DNA from 3 places in the Anaerobacillus sp. 63XJN7_4_ISO-PGPR-S23-413 genome. Region 1 is predicted to be linked to each of the others. Evidence: predicted binding sites of a transcription regulator. Region 1 holds the regulator's gene; each other region holds the start of a gene.
What was found. Region 1 encodes LexA, which represses DNA repair genes until DNA is damaged. Its sites were predicted from a motif close to CGAACATATGTTCG; they were not measured.
Positions count from the first base shown of each region.

Region 2: addB (helicase-exonuclease AddAB subunit AddB) is a predicted target of LexA. The motif match lies at 1,754-1,767, and genes of this name have one in related genera.
Region 3: AC0VYO_RS13790 (Y-family DNA polymerase) is a predicted target of LexA. The motif match lies at 2,340-2,353, and genes of this name have one in related genera.

Region 1 covers NZ_CM149688.1:1,899,596-1,903,885, forward strand. Annotated here, with positions in the region: gene AC0VYO_RS10225 (iron chaperone) at 1-142, shown strand, start outside; gene AC0VYO_RS10230 (hypothetical protein) at 661-1,950, shown strand; gene lexA (transcriptional repressor LexA) at 2,201-2,824, opposite strand; gene yneA (cell division suppressor protein YneA) at 2,976-3,296, shown strand; gene AC0VYO_RS10245 (YneB family resolvase-like protein) at 3,300-3,950, shown strand; gene AC0VYO_RS10250 (DUF896 domain-containing protein) at 4,017-4,253, shown strand.
Region 2 covers NZ_CM149688.1:1,497,388-1,501,677, reverse strand. Annotated here, with positions in the region: gene addB (helicase-exonuclease AddAB subunit AddB) at 1-1,682, opposite strand, end outside; gene AC0VYO_RS08205 (hypothetical protein) at 1,872-2,066, shown strand; gene AC0VYO_RS08200 (spore coat associated protein CotJA) at 2,178-2,393, shown strand; gene AC0VYO_RS08195 (spore coat protein CotJB) at 2,397-2,660, shown strand; gene AC0VYO_RS08190 (manganese catalase family protein) at 2,681-3,250, shown strand; gene AC0VYO_RS08185 (TVP38/TMEM64 family protein) at 3,991-4,290, opposite strand, start outside.
Region 3 covers NZ_CM149688.1:2,604,086-2,608,375, forward strand. Annotated here, with positions in the region: gene AC0VYO_RS13780 (alpha/beta fold hydrolase) at 1-512, opposite strand, end outside; gene AC0VYO_RS13785 (YolD-like family protein) at 674-1,003, opposite strand; gene AC0VYO_RS13790 (Y-family DNA polymerase) at 1,018-2,274, opposite strand; gene AC0VYO_RS13795 (M4 family metallopeptidase) at 2,797-4,290, shown strand, end outside.

The DNA of each region.
Region 1 (4,290 bases):
AATGAAACTTGCTGGTTATGACCACACTAAACAACTAATGCGTATTCCGTGGGGTAATTCAGTTGATTTTTCTTTACTCAAAAAAATGATCGAACTCAATATTCATGATAAGGCAGACTGTTCAACTTTTTGGCGCAAGTGAATAAATAGACGGGACAGGCTTCTATTTGGACCAACCGCTTGGTAGTCGCTATGTGAGATTAACGTTTAAAACTAAATGAGGTTCATATATGGTCAACGGGAACCCTTCTATTTATTTTTGTCCATATTGGCATCATTATGTGACTCATCGGGATAGCGGCTTCTGTTATGAAATTACAGGTAAGTGAAAAAATACACGTGTATAAATTAAGTAATAATAAATTACGGCGTAGGGCAAGTTCCATCAGCGAGCTTGCTCCTTTTTAGTACAAATTAATTCAGTCTGGAAAAATCGAAAAAGGCTAGAAATGCAGTTCATTAAATGATAGGTAAGCTTATCTATATGTCGAAAGATGCAGAGAAAACGTCACGGTTTTCTTTAACATAAGTATGTTATCCATACATGATCCACTTCGAATGATTCATTTTTGATCAGAATACTTGTAATAGTTTGAAAAATACAACCTCATATCTCTAAAATAGAAGATAGTTCAACTAGAAGAGGAGGAAAAAAGACATATGAAATCCAGGAAATGGAAATATGGAATTGCGCTTTTTATTGTAGGGATATTAACTTTCGGTTTCTTACCGTTAACTGGAAGTGCCAAAGGTGATTGCTTTAACACTGATGCGGCGCTAACACCAGAGGAGCAGCGAATGGAAGACGGTGCCCCAATCCCACAGCAAATTATGGATAAGGCGGAGTTTACAGTTTTTGCGGATGAATTTAAGGAGGATTTGTGCAAAGCGAAAAGTGTAAAAAAAGCAGAGAAAGTGATCGAAAAGCATGGTGAGAAGCTGTGGGAGACGGCTGTTGCTCGAGCTCAGGGAGAACGAAATGATTTAGGGGAACTAGATCGTTATGATGATCGCCCGCTTTATTGGACTCGATTACATATGACTGCTGCCCTCAGGCAATGGGAACCTTCATATACAGTAACGGAGAAAAAGCAAGAAGAACTGATGAAGAAACTAGAGTACACGTCAAGGGGAATTACTTCTATTGATTTTCCAAAAGGGAAGAAAGTTAAGCGTATTTTAGTAAGCGGATTTGATCCATACCGTTTAGAACAGGAATTTAGGAGATCAAACCCTTCTGGCGCTGCAGCGCTTCAGATGGATGGGAAAGTCGTTTTGACGGAAGAAGGTCCAGCTTTTATTCAAGCAACGAATTTTCCGGTACGATGGGATGATTTTGATGAAGGAATCGTTGAAGATACTTTTGGACCTTACCTGGTTAATAGTAAAGAGCAGGTGGATCTCATGATGACAATCAGTCAAGGTGGTCCAAAAGCTATGACCATCGAAGGGTTTGCCGGGAGATGGCGCACAGGGGTTGGAAACACTCTTGAAGATCGCTCAGAAGTTATTCCGACAGTGAGCAATTGGCCGATGCCTGAAAAACTACCGGAATTTATTGAAACAACGCTTCCTTACAAGGAAATGATTGCAGCCAATACTGGACCATGGCCGGTAGAAAGAGGCGATGAAGTATGCGAATGGCTCGCACCAGAATATCGTGATAAACCGTATGAGTGCCATGAAGGGGGTCCGACTGAAGGATCAAAAGCTCGTAAAGGAGGAGGCGGAAGCTACTTATCGAATGAAAGTCAGTACCGATCCAATCGCGTGCGAATTGGGATAGGAGCTTATGATATTCCGGGTGGACACCTTCACGTAGCCGCTCAGGAGTACTATCCTGAAGATCCTTCCGTTTATATCACTGATGAGTTCCAAAAGTTCCGTCAGGCGACAGTAGATCAAACAGTTGAATTAGTTATAGCGGCTTCAGAGGCTGCTGAAAAGTAACCGTTTAAGAATTATGTTAGAAGTATACAAAACCGCCCTTTATTTAAATGAAGGGCGGTTTTGTATAGCCTTTAAGAGTTAAAAGTAGGTAGGTGAGGTTGGTTGTAATGTAAAGCTACACCCCTATGCTCTTCAAACTGCGATCATTTACACAGACGGAGGGGTTAATAAATAAAAGAAGAGAAGAAGCTCGTATTGATATAGCCCAGAAAGCTTATATAACATAAAAAAAGAAGCGCACGCAGCGCTTCTAGTGAATGGAGCGAAAGACCCCAATTACTTTACCAAGAATAGAAACGGAATCAAGAATGATCGGTTCCATCGATGAGTTTTCCGGTTGAAGTCGGAAGTAGTTGCTTTCTTTAAAGAATCGTTTAACAGTTGCTTCAGCTTCATCTGTCATCGCGACAACAATATCACCGTTATTTGCAGTTGGTTGTTGCTTCACAATAACCATATCACCGTTATAAATACCAGCTTCGATCATACTATCCCCTTCAATCACTAGAATAAAGGTATGTTCTTCATCCTGTGCAAACTGTTCTGGAAGCGGGAAGTATTCTTCTACATTTTCAATGGCAGTGATCGGTTGACCAGCAGTTACTTTACCAATGACGGGAACGTTTACAGTATGTTGACGAGGAATATCGATCGTTTCATCAAGACCAAGCACTTCGATGGCTCTTGGTTTTGTTGGGTCTCGTCTGATATACCCTTTTTTCTCGAGTCTTGCCAGGTGGCCATGGACAGTGGAGCTTGAAGCAAGTCCAACAGCTTCGCCAATTTCTCTAACGGAGGGTGGATAACCCTTTTGCTTAACTTCGACTTTAATAAAGTCCAGAATGTCCTGCTGACGCTTTGATAGTTTCATAATATCTGGCACCTCGTTCCAATCTATCTATTTGTTAGTAGTATACCAGAATTTTTGTTCGCATACAAACATAAGTTCGAAGAAATTAGTTGACACGAACAGAGGTTCTGATATACTAAAAACAGAACAAATATTCGCATATGGGGTGATTGGGATGAGAAAGCAAGCTGGGGGCTTGTCTGGAGTTGATTTTCTTGTCATTATATCTTTTGTAGCTGTGTTAATTATTGTGTTTCTATCTTTGCGAACAGCTGCAGCTGAGGAGTATGATCGTTATACAACGGTACAATTGGAGCAGGGAGATACTGTTTTAGAAATTGCGGAAGAATACCGTACTGCGCATGAGTTGTCTGATCGGAAGTTCGTCAGTTGGGTTGAAGAAGTGAATAGCATTGATGCAAACCGAATTACAGCAGGAGATACTCTCATCATCCCTGTTGAAGCGAACGCTACCGCACTTGGGGGTAAAGAATAAAGTATGAACGCCGTTATTTATTGTCGGGTAAGCACAAAGAAAGAAGCACAGGAGTCTTCTCTTGCCAGGCAAAAAGAAGAACTACAACGATTTGCATCACAGTCAGGTTTTATTATACAGCGCTTGATTGAAGAAAAGCACAGCGGGTATGACATTGATCGTGATGGCATACTCGAGGTGCTTGACTTATTGAAAGAGGGGCATGTTGAGGCATTGCTCATTCAAGATGAAACAAGACTTGGGAGAGGGAATGCAAAGATCGCTCTTCTACATGCCGTCCATAAATATGGAGGGACGATTTATACAGTGAATCAAAACGGAGAACTTCAATTGTCGGAATCTGATTCGATGGTTCTTGAGATCGTTAGTATCGTTGAAGAATTTCAGCGCAAGCTTCATAATCTGAAAATTAAACGTGGAATGGAGAAGGCGGTTAAAGAAGGCTATCGACCACAGCGAAACCTCAGCCATCAAAATCAAGGTGGGCGTGAGCGGGTGGAAGTTCCAATCGAAGAAATTGTTAATCTTCGAAACCGTGGTCTTACGTTTAATGAGATAGCTGCAACGCTTAAAGGATTTGGACATCACGCTTCGAAAGCAACGGTACATAGACGTTATCAGGAATATGTTGACGAGCAGAACGAGAAGCACTAAACTTGTCTATGTTCAAAACATGCGTTAGCATGTGAGATACAAGTTTCAGTAAAGGAGCTATTTTACATGCCTTTTGAAGATAAACTCCAAAGAATTAACGAGCTATCTCGTAAAGCAAAAGAGTCATCATTAACAGAAGATGAGAAAAAAGAACAGAAAAAGCTACGTAAGGAATATTTAGCAAATTTCCGTTCTTCTTTCAAAAACCAACTTCATTCTATAAAAGTTGTGGATGAAGAAGGCACAGATGTAACACCTGAAAAGCTTAAGGAAAGCAAGAAAAACCGTCGCTTTCTTCAGTAGAAAATAGCCTAATTTTGCGAAAAGCAAAATTAGGCTA
Region 2 (4,290 bases), 400 kb from region 1:
AGTTTTTGATCACCAATCAATTCAACCGTTTCATCAAGCAGTGCCATAACAGCATCCCAAACTTGATCATGCTCCCGTGCTTTCGAAAGCTGACCTGCTTCTTCTGCTTGTACCTTCAATCGATCTATTTTTTCTGCAGCATGACTATTCTCTAGAAGATAATAAAGAATTTCACACATTTCGCGAACGGTTTTTGCTTTCGTCATTTTTCTTTCAAACTTCTCGAGCGGTGTAACAATCCATTCTTTCGTTTCATTTAATCGATCTTCCATTTTTTCGAGGTCATCTGAGGTGACCGTTTCATCATCTTCAAGCTGTCGGTAGATATTTGCTTTAAAGCGCTCATCCGTTTTCCAGCGATAGCCCTTAATGCCTTTAGCAATTACATAATTTTCGAGTTCATCCATGCGCTCGCGAATGGTTTCGATACTTTCTTCTGTATCGTCAGGAAAAAGCAATTCTGTTTTGACACAGCGAAACACAGATTCATAGCGCCAGTTATATTGAATTATATCTAGACTGGACCTTATTAATTCAATTAGCGGGTGATGCAGCATCGTTCTCTTTTGGTCAGAAAAAATAGGAATACCGTGATCGGCATAGATCGTTTCGACAAGTTCATAATAAGAAGCCATGTTACGTACCATGACTGAAATGTCTCTATATCGATAGCCCTCATCGCGTACTAATCTAAGCGTTTCACGCGCTGCCGCTTCAACTTCGGAACGGATATTCACCGCATGATGCACTTGAATATGCTGAAGACTTCCATTATAAAGAACTGGTGGTCGTTCACCATAGTTGGCTTCTAAATGAGCAAGTTCACTATTGTTATAGCGCTTTTGATCAGCTAGAATTATCGGTTCCTTAATAGCAGCCCCCTCTTCATGCGCAAGTCCTTGAAGAGTTTGATATGTTTTCGCTGGCTCATGAAAGAGATCCAGTTCATGAATACTTGAAGGATTCATCTCGGGATCCATCGTGATGGTAACTGTAAGGTTTGTTCCTTTTTTTATTAAAGCCTGAAGCACAAGAAGCTCTTGAGGTGTAAAACTATGAAAACCATCAATCCAGATAGAGGCACCCTCTAGGTAGCTTGACGCTTCGATTTTCTCAGCAAGCAATGCCAAATAGTCTTCCGAATCAAGATAAAACCCGAGCATTTCCTTCTGAAAAGCATCATAAACAAGGTGAAGATCATAGAGCTTATCTCGAAGTAAGCTTCGCTCATCTTCATCATAAAGATCATCCGCAAAACGTTTTATATCTTCCGGTTCAAGACAATACCGTTTAAACTCTGTTACCATGTCATTCAGATGTTCCACATACCCTGTTTTTTCAGAAGAACGCTGATAAATTCTTAGCTTCTGTTTATTCTCTTCGATGATATGACGTAACATCATACTTGTTCCTACGCTTGTTAAGTGTGGGCGGGCCATCCCTCCCGTTTCTTGAAGAACTTTCCATGCCAGTCTTGTAAAACTAAAAACCTGAGCACGAATCATTCCTTTTAACCCTCTATTATGTACTAGTTCATATTCTGATTGAAAAGTCATTTGCTCTGGTACAAGATAGATCATATCTTCACCAAGCGGGCGATCGATCAATTCTTGCTGCATTTCAGATAAGCAATGCTCTGTTTTTCCACTTCCAGACCGACCAATCACAAACTGTACCGCCATGTATTCTACCTCCTACACCGTATATTCTTTGTCTATTATCTCATGTTTTTCTTCAATTGGATAGCAAGACAAGAAAATACGTTCGCATCTAAAGCGACATTATTTGTAAATTATAACACTCGATGGTTTTTAGAATGGTCCGTCAGGGTATATCAAATATAAGAACATATTTACAAAGGAGTTTTGACAATGGAAAAAGAATTCGAAACATTTAAGTGGGAGCTAAATAGACTAACAAGAGACATGACCGAATTTGTGCATAGCTACGAAAAGCTCGACGAAGGTCAAAAAAGAAGTGTTGCATCGAACTATCCATTTAAATCAGATCTTCATGACCTAAAGAATATGCTTGCTACGTGGAACAATACGGTTAATAAAATGTAAAAAGATGAGGAGCACTCCCACTTTAGGGGGTGCTTCTTTATTTAGAAATCATGTTTCTTTCATAACTTCATACATCTAAAGAGTAGAGATTTGTATAGAAGGAGGTCAACGATGTATACCCACAGAAAGTATTACGAGCCTTATGTTAGTCCATTTGATCCATGTCCTCCTATTCGAGTGAAGTCTTACTCCACTCCTCCTAATCTTTATATGGGATTTCAGCCCCCAGGACTGGAGCAATATTCCGCACGTGAAGCTCTCTCTCGAGGTACTCTCTGGAAAGCCTTCTATGATCCCTATCCTTATCCTTCAAAGCAGGGGGAGTAAAACATGTCTAAACAGCTACCGAAAGCCTACTATGAGCTGTTAGAGGAACTGCAGGCCACTGATTTCGTTCTCGTTGAACTGACTCTTTACCTTGATACACACCCGGATGACTACGAAGCCATTCAACAATTCAATGAATATGCCAAAAGAAGTAAGCATCTTAAGAAACGCTATGAAAAGGAATATGGTCCCCTTCAGCAATACGGCAACAGCTATTCAAACTACCCATGGAATTGGGGCGACGCACCGTGGCCATGGCAAGTCTAGTCTGGAAAGGGTGAACCTCAATGTGGCTATATGAAAAGAAATTGCAATATCCCGTTAAAGTCAGTACATGTAACCCCATGCTTGCCAAATTTTTGATTGAGCAATATGGCGGTGCTGATGGTGAACTAGCAGCAGCCCTCCGTTATTTGAATCAACGGTATACCATTCCAGATAAGGTCGTCGGGTTATTAACCGATATCGGCACAGAAGAATTTGCTCATCTCGAAATGATCGCTACAATGATCTATAAACTCACAAAAGACGCAACAGCAGATCAAATGAAAGAAGCTGGACTCGGCGCCCACTATGCTAATCATGACAGTGCCCTATACTACTCCAATGCCGCTGGCGTCCCATGGACAGCAAGCTACATCGCCGCCAAAGGCGATCCAATCGCCGACCTATACGAAGACATCGCCGCAGAAGAAAAAGCAAGGGCCACCTACCAATGGATCATCGATCTCTCAGACGACCCAGACCTAAACGACTCCCTCGCCTTCCTAAGAGAACGAGAAATCATCCACTCCCAACGCTTCAGAGAAGCCGTTGAAATACTTAAAGAAGAAAGAGATAAGAAAAGGATATTTTAAAACGAAATGCGGAAGCGCCCGTATAGCCTCGACAAGCGCTGGAGCCCTCTAAAAAGAACACGCTCTTTGTGTTCATTTTAGAGGGTGAAGCGATCGAGAGGCTGGGCGCTGCAGCTAGACACGAAATGCGGATGTGGGCGGTTAGACACGGCAGGCACTGGAACCCTATAAATTGAACACGGTCTTTGTGTTCGAGTTATAGGGTGAAGTGACCAAGTGTCTGCCCACTGCAGCTAGACACGAAATGCGGAAGTGGGCGGTTAGACACGGCAGGCACTGGAACCCTATAAATTGAACACGGTCTTTGTGTTCGAGTTATAGGGTGAAGTGACCGAGTGTCTGCCCACTGCAGCTAGACATGAAATGCGGAAGTGGCCGTTAAGGGTCGACAAGCGCTGGAGCCCTGTAAAAAGAACACGGTCTTTGTGTTCATTTTACAGGGTGAAGCGATCGAGGCCCTGGCCACTGCAGCTAGACATGAAATGCGGAAGCGCCCGTATAGCCTCGACAAGCGCTGGAGCCCTCTAAAAAGAACACGCTCTTTGTGTTCATTTTAGAGGGTGAAGCGATCGAGAGGCTGGGCGCTGCAGCTAGACACGAAATGCGGAAGTGGGCGGTTAGACACGGCAGCTAGACATGAAAAGCGGATGCGCCCGTTTACCCTACACAGGCACTAAAAGCTTAAATCCAAATAAACAATAACACGCAAAAGCCATCCCCTTTCGGGCATGGCTTTTCCTTTATCTCACATGATCTTCAGTACGATGTTTTCTCGGGCGTTGATTCAATTTGACTTCAATTAGTTTGCCTGCTCCCCATAATACAACTATGGCAGTGAGAATCAGCACCATCTCCAAAGGACGATGGATCAGGGCGAAGACATCATGTCCAATAAAAGACACGATCGATATCATCACCATTTTCCCTAGTAAAACGGCGAGTACAAAGCTTCTAATGCTCATATTTGACAGACCCGCAACGACATTGATTAAAGCTGATGGCGTAAATGGAAAACAAAGCAGAAGAAATACCATCCCAAA
Region 3 (4,290 bases), 700 kb from region 1:
TTAAGCAAATTTCCTCTAACACCTTTTCGATAAAGCCACCTTTTCAAGTATACCGAGAAAAAAGGTAAGTACGATGTATACACTAGACTCTGTTTAGCCTTTTCAAGATATCCTGAACTGCACAGTAAAATATTCTTACTAACGAGATCATCTTTCATAGCCGAGACTCTCATTGCTACTTGCCCACCCATAGAATGGCCGATCATAACAGTATGATCAATTGAAAGCCTTTCTAAAAGTTCAACCACCACTTCCGCATAATTATGATAAGAGTGGACAAAACGATTAGACTTTTCACTTTTTCCGAACGGAGGAAGATCAATGGCAACAACAGTATATGCCTTTGTTAATAATGGTATCAATCTTCTGAAGCTGAAGCTCGACGATAGAAAACCGTGAAGAAGCGTTAATACTGGCCGATCGACGGCTGTGTCATTTCTATAGTATTCATAGTGAATATCAATTCCTTTGATCTTTTCCGTATTTTGTTTAAGATTTTGAGCTAATAGCATCTTTCATCTCACTCCGGATTTTGAATTCATCTGATCTGATTCACCCTTCGTTTCTAACCAGACAGGATGGTCTCACTTATTCAGGTTTGACTTTATACTTATTTTACCCCAATCCTGAAATGAAAAACTTTTTTTACATCTGAGAGGATACTCCATTTTTTTCATTCTAACTCTACGTGCACAAGGTCCAGCAGCTTTATCGTTGTCCTTTTTTCATTATGGTCAATAATACGCAGTTCTTTCGTAAGTGGATCTACATAGTGCACATATCCAAAGAGAGTTTTCGTTTCTCCCCCACTAAAGTGTTGAAAACAAAGCGAGTTGTGATTGGCCATTGCTTCACATATTGTTTCATTCATTTCCGCCATTCTTTGTTCATCAAGTACCGGCTTTTCACTTTTTTTCTCTTCGGTTTTCCAATCTCTTAGCTCTTTCACATGCTCAGGTAACATCATTGACGTCCATTTTATATTTCCGCGATCACGAATCACGCTTCTTCCCCCTTCTATGCTTTATGACCACCCACAAGTTTACTTCTATGCAGTGCCGTACCGGCCTTTGTGTATGAAACGGCACGAAGCAGCGCATCTGAGCCATATTTCTCACGGATCGAATCCATCACATATCCGAGATCCCGCTGCTTTGGGCGTGACGCGTTAAATAAGTCCAACTGCACTTCTTCATCATTGCAAATATTTGAAAGGGTAATGGAAATCTTACGAACCGTTTTTCTTTCAAAGAACTCCTCAAATAACTGAAGACATACATTGTATATTTCGAGCGTAATAGCAGTCGGGCTGTGGATACTCCTTGAACGGTGAAAGCCACCCCCGCCTTCTTCTTTACTATAACCAATCCCAAGGCTAATCGTACGCCCTGCCTTCCGGGCTTTTCTCGCACGTCTTGCAACTTCTTCACTCATCTCAAGAATGACGTGTTGAATGTCTTTTTCGTCATGGTAATCTCGCAACAAAATTTGGCTTTTCCCATAGCTAATCTGTCCCTGCATAATCGGCGCACCCATTTCAGAAAGATCGATGCCCCACGCATGATGATAGAGCTGATTTCCCATAATACCGAATTTTTCTTCTAGTAGATGTAGCGGGTAATGCGCAAGCTGCTTTACATTCATAATCCCCATTCGATTTAACGTTCGCTCGACACGCGATCCGATACCCCACATTTGACTTAGCGGGGAAAGCGGCCAGAGTTTTTTAGGAATATCTTCATAAGTCCATTCTGCAATCCCTTTTTCTTTCGCTTCCAGATCGAGACAAAGCTTTGCCATTAAAAGATTTGGGCCAATCCCTATGGCACATGGTAATCCGAATGTCTCTCTTATTTCATTTCTGATCTTGTGAGCTACTTCAAATTTGTTCCCCCAAAGTCGTTCTGTCCCATCAACCTGCAAAAACGATTCATCAACGCTATACGTATGGATACATTCTGATGGTACATAACGATGAAAAAGCCTCGTTATTTCCATTGATTGTTTTAAATATAAAGACATTCTCGCATTAACGATATGAATGTTTTTATTATTTGGAATTTCAAATAGTCTGCTCCCTGTTCGTATTCCAAATTCCTTTTTTAGTGCCGGAGACGCTGCTAGCACAACACTTCCCTGTCGCTCGGTATCACCAACAACCGCGAGATAGCATGTAAGTGGATCAAGCCCCATCTCTACTGCTGAACAACTTGCATAAAAACTTTTCATATCAATACATAGGATTGTTTTCTTTGGAAATTTAGAATAATCCATTTGTATCCCCCCTTCTCCTAATCAAAAAGAACGTTTGTTCCCTTTATATATACCCGTATTTTAACCGAATATACGTTCTCTTTACAATAAGCACTTTCTTCCAATCATAAAACGATTCACTTAGCATCACCCTTTTTTCTAAAGTAACGAAAAGTACCGGAAGAAGAGTAACAATGAACTTAACGATATTCACTCGAAAGTTAGTCATCAGAGCACATACGTATTGGAGATCCTACACTTGTTCCATTAACAGATAGGGAAGTAGAAATACTCGCGCATCAATCTCTAAACGCACAGAAAAAGAACCAGGATATGCCGTTTCATATGGTCATTAACGCCCTTATTTATTAGCACACCACCTCCTGAGTCTAAAGAACCAATACCTTTTTTTAAATAACAGGTATATCTCCCTATAACTCTATCCAAAAGGATAGGTCTTAAATATCAAAATAGTTTAAATAGTTTGAATACTAAATCTTTTATGGTAATGTTAGCTCATCTTAATCACGAGGGGGATATAGAATGGGAAAGAAAAAAAATTTACTTTCAATCGGGTTATCAGTGGGGCTCGTTAGTACCATGCTCGCACCATCCTCAACATTTGCAGCAGCAGATACGAATATGAATAAAGAAACAGGAACACCTTCTTTTGTTTCAGGAAAACTAACAAAAGTAAGCTCTCAAAATGCCAATCAAGTACTATTTGATTACTTGAACGAACAGAAAAACCTGTACAAGTTTAGTGGATCTTCCGCTAAGGATTCCTTTAAAATCCTATCAAAAGAAAAGGACGATCTTGGTTTTACGGTTTTTCGATTACAACAACTTCATGAAGGAACACCTGTTTATGGTTCAACTCAAACGGCTCATGTTGATGAAAGTGGTATTTTAACAGCCGTATCAGGTACAGTTATTCCAGACCTTGGGTCGAAGAAAGAGCTTAAAAAAACAACAAAATTCAAGAAACAGGACGCCGTTAAAAAAGCAGAAGAAGATCTCGGTTTTTCACCAGCCTATGAACAAAAACCCGAATCCAACCTTGTCGTCTATACTGAAGGAGAGTCTGCAACGTATGCTTACCATGTGACCTTGAACTTCCTCTCGCCTGAACCGGGTAACTGGCAATACATAATTGATGCAACAAGTGGTGAAGTTCTAACAAGCTTCAACGCTCTACACGAAGCAAAAAAAGAAGGAGTCGGCAAGCCAGGTGGTGGTGACAATGTTACCGGAACAATTAAGACGGCAAGTGGAACTGGTGTACTTGGTGATCAAAAAACGTTCAATACGCTACTTTCCTCTTCAACTTATTACTTGAAAGACACTACGCGAGGTGGCGGAATCTTAACATATGATGCGGCAAATCGCACAAAACTGCCAGGCTCTTTATGGGCAGATTCAGATAACTCCTTTAACGCAAGCTATGACGCGGCTGCAGTCGACGCTCACTACTATGCAGGAGCGACGTATGATTATTATAAAGATGTCTTCAACCGAGATAGTTATGACGGAAACGGTTCACCACTAAAGTCCACCGTACATTACGGACGCAACTACAATAATGCGTTCTGGAACGGAAGCCAGATGGTCTATGGTGATGGAGATGGCTCAACTTTTGTATCCCTTTCAGGTGGTGAAGATGTTGTTGCTCATGAATTGACACACGCTGTCACTGATACAACAGCTGACTTAATTTATCAAAATGAATCAGGAGCACTGAATGAATCCATGTCTGATGTATTCGGAACGCTTGTAGAATACTACGACAGCAATAACCCTGACTGGTTAATCGGAGAAGATATTTATACACCAGGTACATCCGGGGATGCTCTTCGTTCAATGTCAGACCCATCCCAATTCGGAGACCCTGATCATTACTCTGTCCGCTATACTGGTTCTCAAGATAATGGCGGCGTTCATATCAACAGCGGCATCATGAACAAAGCAGCTTATCTGCTGAGTGAAGGCGGTACATTCTATGGGGTAACCGTATCAGGAATTGGAAAAGACAAACTC